Regions from separate parts of the Lysinibacillus sp. OL1 genome, predicted to be linked through region 2. Evidence: riboswitches for the same ligand, from Rfam matches in the RefSeq annotation. Region 2 holds a riboswitch; each other region holds the start of a gene.

Region 1 (3,284 bases), on a different contig from region 2:
CGCAATCACAGCCCCCATCACACTATATGTAGCCGCAATTTTAATGCCTGAAAAAATAGCAGGATAGGCATAAGGCCATTCCAGCTTCCAAAAGGTTTGTGCCCTTGTAGCACCAACCATGGCAAAATAATGCTTTAATTCTGGAGCTGTTTGTCTAAATCCATCCATCGCTGCAATGACAATCGGGAAAAAGCACACAAGACAGATAATGATAAGCTTCGGTAATAAGCCAAAGCCAAACCAAATAATAAGGAGCGGTGCCAAGACTAGAATAGGAACATTCTGCGACATAATAAGAATTGGATAAAACAGTTCTCGAATAAATGTAAATCGATGCAACACTATTGCCACCGTTAGCCCACAAGCGATGCCAATGGCCAAACCTAGTAGAGCTAATTGTACTGTAGCGAATGCATGTGGTAGAAAGGTTTGATACGACTGGATGGCTTCTGACAAAATACTACTTGGTGTGGGTACTAACCAATGAGGAACTTCAGCAAACCGCACGATTAGTTCCCATATGAACAAGAGGAAGGCGATAAAAATTATCGTCCTTCCCTTCTGTAATGCACGTTTCATTACTGATATTTCTCCGTTAATGTATCCATCGTAATACCTGTTGGCTGATATAAAATTTTCACTTGTGTAATGACATTAATGGCACCAAGTTCAATCATTTTCTCATTCATTTTTTCAATGATTTGGAGCAATGTTGAAAGCTCACCCTCCAGCGTTGTTTCCAATGGATGTACCTCATATTTCACCCCAGAAGCATCGATCACCGCAATTGCTGCATCGACATATGGTATAACATCTTCATATTTCTCTGTCTTCGGAATGATTTGTACACTGATTAATGAATTTGCCATCTTATTTGGCCTCCTTTTTAGGTAAGAAATCATTAGTAAAGGCTTTTTTCGCATCAAATTCGCCCTCTAGTACTTGATTGCTTGACATCCATTTCGCATAATTTTCCCACACAGAAAGCTTTTGCTCTCCCCATTGCTTGGCATCATCCTGATATTTATCAGCCAGCCATTCCTGACTTTTATGCACTAACGCTTTATCTAAATCAGGAGCCGCTTCGATTAAAATATCAGCCGCTTCACTTGGGTTTTTAATTGCGTATTCATAGCCCTTCGATGCAGCTGCCACAAAGGCTTTGACTACATCGGGGTTGTCCTGTATCATTTTTTCATTTGTAGCTAAAACCGGCGTATAATAATCCAATTGATCACTATAGTCTGTAAGATATAGCATATTAATCTTTTCCCCACGCAGCTCAGCCTCAATACCAGTCCATGCATAATAAATCCAAGCAAAATCTATATCTTTTTCCATCATTGTGAAGAAATCTAAATCCCCTGCATTGACGATATCTAGCTTATTAATATCTGCCTTTTCTTTTTGCATGAGTGATTGTAAAACGGCTTGCTCTAATGGCGCGCCCCAACCACCATAGGTTTTACCTTCAAAATCCTTTGGCGATGTAATGCCCTTCGAAGCAATAGAAGCAAAGCCAGATGTATTATGCTGTATAATTGCTGCGATGGAGACCAGCGGCACACCCTGTACTCGTGCCTGTGTTATGCCTTCCTGATAGCTCACGCCAAAATCCGCCTTTCCAGAAGCAACAAGCTGATCTGCGCCCGCCTCGCCAGGCATAATAATATCAACATCTAAGCCCTGTTCCTCAAAATAACCGAGTTTTTTTGCAGCATATAGTCCTGTATGATTTGTATTCGGCGTCCAATCCAGTACCACAGACACCTTTTTCAGCTTGTCAGCAGCCTGCTTGTCATCCTTGTCACTACAGCCTACTAATGTCAATAGTGCTGCCAATAAAATAAAAAACCATTTTTTCATGCGAAAGCCTCCCAGTTTGTAATATGAAAGTGTTCATGCATGAATGTTGTCACCAGAAGAAAGCGTATACAATGTTGGCAAGCTGTTGCTTGAAAACATAAAAAACGCCTAGGATTCCTCCCAGACGTATTGCAATCAATCTTCAAAACTTTGCTTTTTGATTAGATGTTCCCTACGCTGGTACGAGCCAAATCAGGTTCAAAGGGTCAGCGTCTACCGGACACAATCTCAGCTAGCAATTACTAGCCCCCCTACATTCTTTCGCTATGAACTTTTCGATGATTATTATACCCATAGTTTCACTTAAATGACAAGGTGCTATTTTTGAATAGAGCTTAAAGCCCAGCGCTCCTAAGAGGCTGGGCATGCTTTTAGCTTGGTTTCTGTTCTTTTTTGGCTGTTACAACATGAGAAATTGCTCCATCTGTTGCAATATCCACTTTAAATGAACCATTGGAATGTCGATCCGCACGAGACAATGCTTGTACGTCAATCATCTCTTGAACACCTTTTTCAGTTTCAATCACAACCTGCTCCTCGTCTGTTGCTTGAACAACTGCCACAATTCGGTGAGGGTTTGCTTTTAACTCTGTTAATACTTTTAGTCCACGTTTTGCACGACTTGCTACTTCAACTTCAGCAACATTCATTTTCTTCACGGCCCCACGCTGTGTCACAATCACTACATAGTTGGTAACATCAGGCTGTAACACATTGACTCCAACTAAGGCTTCTCCATCTTTTAGTGTGATCCCTTTCACACCGCCTGTTTTCACACCTGTAACTGGTAACTCCTCCATAGGGAAACGAATCGCATAGGCTGTATCCGTTGTGAGCATCAGCTCCACGTCATCTGTTACAAATGATGCATAGATCATCGCATCACCAGCCTTGACGTTCATCGTTTTAATTGGCTTTGAATAACGTGTTACCGCATAGTCTGCGAGTGGTGAGCGCTTAATTTGGCCATCTTTTGTGGCTGTGAAGACATACGTATTTGGCTGGTCAAAGGTTTCGAAGCCATAAACCGCAATAATGGATTCATCTTCCCCTGTTGGCACAATACTTGAAATATGCTGGCCGAGATCCTTCCAGCGTATATCAGGCAGCTCATGAACAGGCTGATAAATATAATTGCCTCGATTTGTGAACAGCAATAGATGGTGCTGTGTATTTAAGTTTGCTTCATACAATAAATAATCTGAATCCTTCATGGCAAAATCTTGCCCGTTTGAAGCGGCATGGGAACGTGTGGATGTACGTTTAATATAACCATCCTTCGTTACTGTTACGACAACCTCTTCACTTGGCACAAGGACATCCAATGTAATTTTAATTTCTTCAATTTCTTGCTCAATCTTCGAGCGACGAGGCTCTGTAAAGCGCTTCTTAATATCTAGTAACTCTTGTTTAATAAC
Region 2 (3,284 bases):
ACATGACTTTGGAGTGTTTGAATAAGCGCTCCATCACCTTTTTCACCATCGCGCAGAACAATAAATGCCTTGACAATATTTCCTCTTACTTTATCAGGGCTCGCTATAACAGCAGCCTCTTTTACAGCTGGATGCTTCATTAAAGCATCCTCTACTTCAAAAGGGCCAATTGTATAGCCTGAGGAAATAATAACATCGTCTCCTCGTCCGTCAAACCAAAAGTAGCCATCTTCATCTTTATAGGCACGATCTCCTGTAATATACCAATCCCCACGAAATTGTAAATTTGTACGTTCAGGATCATTTAAATATTTTTTAAAGAGGGCTGGTGTTTCACGATGAACAGCAATATCACCAACTTCTCCGATTGCAACGGGTTTGCCCAAATCATTAATAATTTCAACAGTGTTGCCAGGAGTAGGTTTTCCCATCGACCCAACTCTTGCGTCCATTCCTACCATTGTGCCTACCAATAATGTATTTTCTGTTTGTCCATAGCCATCTCGCACTTGTAATTTGAATGTTTCCAAGAATACTCTAATGACCTCACTATTTAATGGCTCACCAGCTGATACAGCTTGGCGAATCGCACTTAAATCATATTCATATAAATCTTCAAGCGCTGCCATAAAACGATATTCAGTTGGTGTACAGCATAATACATTGATTTTGAATCGCTCAAGCAATGCTAAATAACAAGCTGCTTCAAATTTACCTTTGTAGACAAATGCAGTAGCACCACTACCTAAAGTAGCTAGAAACGGACTCCATATCCATTTTTGCCATCCTGGTGCTGCAGTCGCCCAAACAATATCATTTTCTTGTACCCCCAACCAATGTGGTGCTGTTGTTCGTAAATGAGCATAGCCCCAACTATGCGTATGCACTGCTGCTTTTGGATTTCCTGTTGTTCCGCTTGTATAGGCTAAAAATGCATGGTCTGTACTTTTTGTTGGGATAGGATTTATGTAGGTTGTAGGTTGATTATTCATTTTTTCAAGTATGTTCTGCCAAGGTTCATGTGCATTCCCTATGACAAATTGCAGTATGTCTTGTAAATTTCCAACTTTATCGAACTGTTCAATATAGGGTTCGAATGCAATAACTGCTTTAGCATTTGCATGATGAATTCGATACTCAATATCCTTTGTTCTTAACATCTCAGAACTTGGAATAATCGTTAAACCCGCTTTCAATGCAGCAATATACACTATATATGCTTCCACTGAACGTGGTACCATCACTAAAATGACATCACCTTTCTTTAAACCTTGCTTAGTGAATACATGTGCTGCTTGATTCGCTTTTTCCAATAAATGTGCATATGTAATACATTGGATGTCTTGGTTTTCCTCATAAATAATTAAAGCATTTTTGGTTGCATCCTGAGCATATTTTTCAATTTCCTCTACTATGTTATACCATTCTGGTGCAACTAAATCTTGTCTTTTCATGGCAATTGCCCCCTTTTGTTATGACACATTATAAGACTCTTTTTTCAGCATTTTCAATGGTTTGTGCTTAATTTCGGTAAAGTCATGACAACTATCATACTCTCCTATATGGCATCGGTCACATTTTATCTATAGGAAAACTTGCTATTGAATACAACTGAAAAGTATGGTACATTTTGGTCAACTAAAAGCAAGATTGCAGGGGGACTCGTAAGAGTTGAGAAGGTAAAACCTGACCCTTTGAACCTGTTAGTTAATACTGACGTAGGGAGCAATAAACATCGTTTTCAGATGAAAGGCTCTTTTCGTGCATTTTTACACAAAAAGAGCCTTTTTTGCATGCTTACGTCCATCCCTAAAGGAGGACTACAATGATTTTTCAAACAATTCGTCAACAGCAACCACTTATCCATTGTATTACCAATTATGTAGTGGCAAATTTTCAAGCAAATGGTTTATTGGCGATAGGTGCTTCACCAGTAATGGCCGATGACTGCCAAGAGGTAGAGGAGATGGTGGCCATTGCTCAAGCATTATTAATTAATATTGGAACACTTAATGATCGCACAAAAAGTGCCATGTTATTAGCAGGCGAAAAAGCCAATAAACTTGGTATTCCTGTTATTTTAGATCCTGTCGGAGTTGGAGCCACAACTTATCGTAAGGAAACCGTAAGATACTTACTGGAAAACATACAATTTGCGGTGATTCGCTGTAATCTCGGCGAGCTAGCAGCAATAGCTGGTGTAAATTGGCAACAAAAAGGTGTCGATAGTGGTCATGGCACTATCGCTATGGAATTAGAAGCCACATCATTGGCTCAACGCTATCAATGCATTGTTATTGTCACAGGAGAACACGATTTTATAACTGATGGCAAGCATAGCCAATGGATTGCTGGTGGTCATCCACAAATGACGGAAGTAACGGGTACAGGTTGTTTACTTAGCGCAATTTGTGGCGCAGCCTATAGTGTAAGCCATAATCCTTACCAACAATTAACAGAAACACTTACTTACTATAAAAAAGCAGGTGTACTGGCATCCGCATTTACTGCAGACATTGGTGATTTTCAAATAGCCTTACTCAATGCTATACATCGCTTATCAAAGGATGGTGCAGCTTCATGCATATTGTAACAACAATCGCTGGCTCAGATAGTGGTGGTGGCGCGGGTATACAGGCTGATTTAAAAACATTTCAGGAATTAGAAGTGTTTGGTACTTCTGTTATTACTGCTCTAACTGCTCAAAATACTTTGGGTGTAACAGGTGTTTGCCCGATTGACGTTTCCTTTATAAAAAAACAATTAGAAGCCTTAGTAGAAGATTTTCCAATCGCTGCGATTAAAACAGGAATGCTTTATTCCTCAGAAATTATCACAGCAATTGCACACAAGATCAGGGAGCTAAACATTCCACTGATTGTTGATCCAGTGATGATTGCAAAAGGTGGGGAAAGCCTATTACAGCCAGAAGCTATCGATGCCTTACGCTCAACTTTATTACCACTTGCTACGGTTGTTACGCCCAATATACCCGAGGCAGAGACACTTACTGGGAGATCTATTCATCATTTTGAAGATATGAAAGAAGTAGCTCAAAGCTTGTTACAGCTAGGTGTACAATGTGTCATCATTAAAGGTGGTCATTTAGCAGATCCACTTTATGCCATTGATTACGTATTTTTAAAAAATGGGCGTTCTTTTTCGATGCAGTCTCCTCGCATCCAAACAAAAAATACGCATGGTACTGGATGTACATTTTCCGCAGCACTTACTGCTTTTCTTGGACAAGGATTTGCTCTGGAAAATGCCATTATAGAAGCTAA
Region 3 (3,284 bases), on a different contig from region 2:
ATTGCAGCATTAAAAATTATTCAACATCAATTAGCTGATGTGCGATTAAAAATAAAGCATCAGCATGATCGAATAGAGCAGCTACGAAATAAGCATATGAAGCTAGAGCAATATTTAGCAGAGAAGATAAAAGAATGGACAAAATTACAAGCGGTTGTAGACGAACAACTTAAGCAGATGCCCCCTAATTTACCAACTTTACAGCAATTAAAGCAACAACTTAATGAAGTTAGTAAACAGAAAGAAGGGCTTCAAAAAAGTTGGCAAGTGAGTCAAGAAAATTTGCATGTAGCAAAGGAAGCAGCTAGCAATGCAACACTAACAGTAGAAATTGCCAAACAGTCCTTTGAGGAATTACAGCTTAAAATGAATGAAAAGCTTCAGCAATTTTCAGCAGATATGCAAGAAATAGGTTTCGAAAGCTATGAGGCTTATGCAACTGCTAAACGGAGTGCCATACAATTGGATGCACTTCGAAAAGCATGTAGCGACTATGCTTTACAAGTACACACGTTGCAAATTCAGATTACCGAAGGGGCTACATACCTTCAAGGAAAAGAGAAGCAAGATTTAGAGGCGATGGAAGCAAGAGTAGAACAGCATCGAGTTTCCTATGAGGAAGCATTTAAACGTTTACAACAGATCAATGGCTTTATACAAGCATGCCAAGGCTTTAGTGAAAAGGTGGAAGAAATAGCGAAAGAGCTTCATTTACTTGAACAAGAAGCAGGGCGAGTAAAGGAGCTCTATGGATTATTAAATGGACAAAACTCGAAAAAGCTATCCTTTGAGCGTTATATACAAATTAACTACTTAGATCAAATTACAGAAGCTGCCAATATACGTCTGTATCATTTATCAAACGGTCAATTTGAGCTTAGACGTTCAGATAGATTAGAAAAGCATGCGAAGCAAAGTGGCCTTGGTCTTGATGTTTATGATGCTTATACAGATCAATTACGAGATGTCAAAACTTTATCAGGTGGCGAAAAATTTAATGCTTCGTTGAGCCTTGCATTGGGGATGGCAGATGTGATTCAAAGCTACCAAGGTAATATTCATATTGAAACGATGTTTATTGATGAGGGCTTTGGCTCGCTCGATGAGGAATCACTAAATAAAGCAATCGATACATTAATTGATTTGCAGGATTCGGGTCGTATGATTGGCGTTATTTCGCATGTACCTGAATTGAAATCTGCAATGCCAGCAGTTTTACATGTAGAAAAAACATTGAATGGCCATAGTCAAACCCATTTTGAAGTGAAATAAAACGAAGGCGTATTTCCTCTAAAAGGAATACGCCTTCATTTTATTTTTTTCGAGTGGTGGTTGTAGGCGTTGTGCCCTTTTTTGCAGCCATTACTTTTTTTACGATAGGAATAACAATAGGTGCTAACTTAACGGCGGTTTTTACAACGTTTGATACTTTCATCCCAAAACAGCTCCTTTTACAATTACTACTACCTGTTTCACTTAAAAATAAAACATTAACGGATAACACGAACAGCCTGAATTATATTCCAAATCACAATACCTAGTGAGACGAGAGCATAGATGGCGAATGAAGCAAACCAAATAATCATCACCGTCTTGTTATTGGAGGTTGGATCTAAACTAAATGTAGAAAAAACAAAGACAATAAAGAATAGAATGCCAAAAACAAAAGGTATTAAATGAGAGACAAGTGCACGAATCGAATGGCTTTTTACATCACTGTCTTTTGTTACAAAATATACAATTAATGGAACGATAAAAGGGGCGAAGAAAATACTAAGATAACTAAAGGCAGCTAAAATTTTTTGATTCTCCATAGTTGTACCTCCTTTTTAAATATTTACGCATGAAAAACAGCAAAGTTTCAAAAAAATGATGTATGGAAGGTTGTAATCCTTTAATCCTTTGCGTACAATGAGAGTGTTCAAATAAATTCAGATGTAACGACCACAAGGGGAGCTGATGATGTCAGCTGAGACTGGGCACGTAATGCCTTGACTCTTCGAACCTGTAAGTTAACGCTTGCGTAGGGATGTGGATAGAAACCGACACTTGTACGATGTGAGGCTCTGTCCTGACATCGTTTTTTCGTCCTTAAAGGAAAAAAGGTGTCAGAAAGAGACATATCAGCGCTTTTCTATTCCTGCTCTTGTATCCTACATCGGAACAAAGGAGAGAATATGTATGGACAAAAAAAGACTATTAATGCTTGTGGAGATTGCGATTTTTGCAGCGATTGGTCTCGTACTGGATCAGGTTTCCTTTAAAGTATGGGCACAAGGCGGCTCAGTTAGTCTTGTTATGGTACCAATTATGTTAATAGCATTTCGCTGGGGCTTAGTAGCTGGGCTAACAACTGGATTACTCGTAGGTGTAATGCAAACCATGTTTGGTGCTACGATTGTGCACTGGCTACAAGGATTACTAGATTATGGCGTTGCTTTTACTGTTGTAGGATTAGCGGCGGTTGTACGTGGACCAGTATTAGACGCTGCTAAACATATGAACAAAACAAAAATGGCACTTTATATAATCATAGGTACCGTTTTCGCAGGCTTCTTACGATACACAGCACATACAATTGCTGGTGCTGTATTTTTTGCCGAATATGCGGGTGACCAAAATGCATGGATCTATTCCATCATCTACAATGGTACATATATGCTACCAGCAACCATTTTAACGGCTGTCGTTGGTGTTCTTTTATTCACAGCCGCTCCACAATTAATGCAAAGAAAATTTTAATGCTAGTCCCTTCACATGAGTGGAGGGACTTTTTTGTCGTGAATAACTCTTTTAGCACTTTGCAAAGTAGGAAAGCATACAATATTTAAAGCGTTTATCGTTATACGCATAAAAAGTTATGTTATATTAAAGAATAGATATTAGATGAAAGGGACGTTATACATGATTGTAAAAACGCAAGAAGAGATTGAAGCTTTTAAAAAAATAGGACGCATTTGTGCTGAAATTCGCGAAGCAATGAAAGCTGCAACAAAACCAGGTGTTACAACACTTGAGCTTGATGAAATTGCTGGTCGCATGTTTGCAGAGGCAGGCGCGATTTCAGGACCAAAGGGAGAATATGATTTTCCAGGGTATACATGTATTAGTGTCAATGAAGAAGTAGCACACGGTATTCCAGGAAAGCGTGTTATTCAAGAAGGAGATATCGTAAATATTGATGTTTCTGGCTCTTTAAATGGCTATTTTGCTGACACAGGTATTTCATTTGTTGTGGGTGATGGCTATGAGGACAAAGAAAAGCTTTGCCGTGTTGCTAAAAG

Evidence for each region. Region 2 has a riboswitch for thiamine pyrophosphate ahead of thiM (hydroxyethylthiazole kinase). Riboswitches for the same ligand answer to the same signal wherever they lie in the genome.
Region 1: linked by a shared signal. The riboswitch ahead of EW028_RS05220 (ABC transporter substrate-binding protein) and the one ahead of thiM (hydroxyethylthiazole kinase) in region 2 are both predicted to bind thiamine pyrophosphate.
Region 3: linked by a shared signal. The riboswitch ahead of thiT (energy-coupled thiamine transporter ThiT) and the one ahead of thiM (hydroxyethylthiazole kinase) in region 2 are both predicted to bind thiamine pyrophosphate.

Annotation. Positions count from the first base shown of each region.
Region 1 covers NZ_SJDS01000002.1:169,620-172,903, reverse strand. The annotation lists gene EW028_RS05230 (ABC transporter permease) at 1-579, opposite strand, end outside; gene EW028_RS05225 (thiamine-binding protein) at 579-869, opposite strand; gene EW028_RS05220 (ABC transporter substrate-binding protein) at 871-1,866, opposite strand; TPP riboswitch at 2,019-2,129, opposite strand; gene parC (DNA topoisomerase IV subunit A) at 2,238-3,284, opposite strand, start outside.
Region 2 covers NZ_SJDS01000007.1:141,790-145,073, reverse strand. The annotation lists gene mbcS (acyl-CoA synthetase MbcS) at 1-1,454, opposite strand, end outside; TPP riboswitch at 1,645-1,742, shown strand; gene thiM (hydroxyethylthiazole kinase) at 1,826-2,593, shown strand; gene thiD (bifunctional hydroxymethylpyrimidine kinase/phosphomethylpyrimidine kinase) at 2,581-3,284, shown strand, end outside.
Region 3 covers NZ_SJDS01000012.1:48,926-52,209, reverse strand. The annotation lists gene EW028_RS19130 (AAA family ATPase) at 1-1,272, shown strand, start outside; gene EW028_RS25920 (hypothetical protein) at 1,313-1,435, opposite strand; gene EW028_RS19125 (magnetosome magnetite crystal formation protein family) at 1,491-1,814, opposite strand; TPP riboswitch at 1,940-2,047, shown strand; gene thiT (energy-coupled thiamine transporter ThiT) at 2,182-2,742, shown strand; gene map (type I methionyl aminopeptidase) at 2,905-3,284, shown strand, end outside.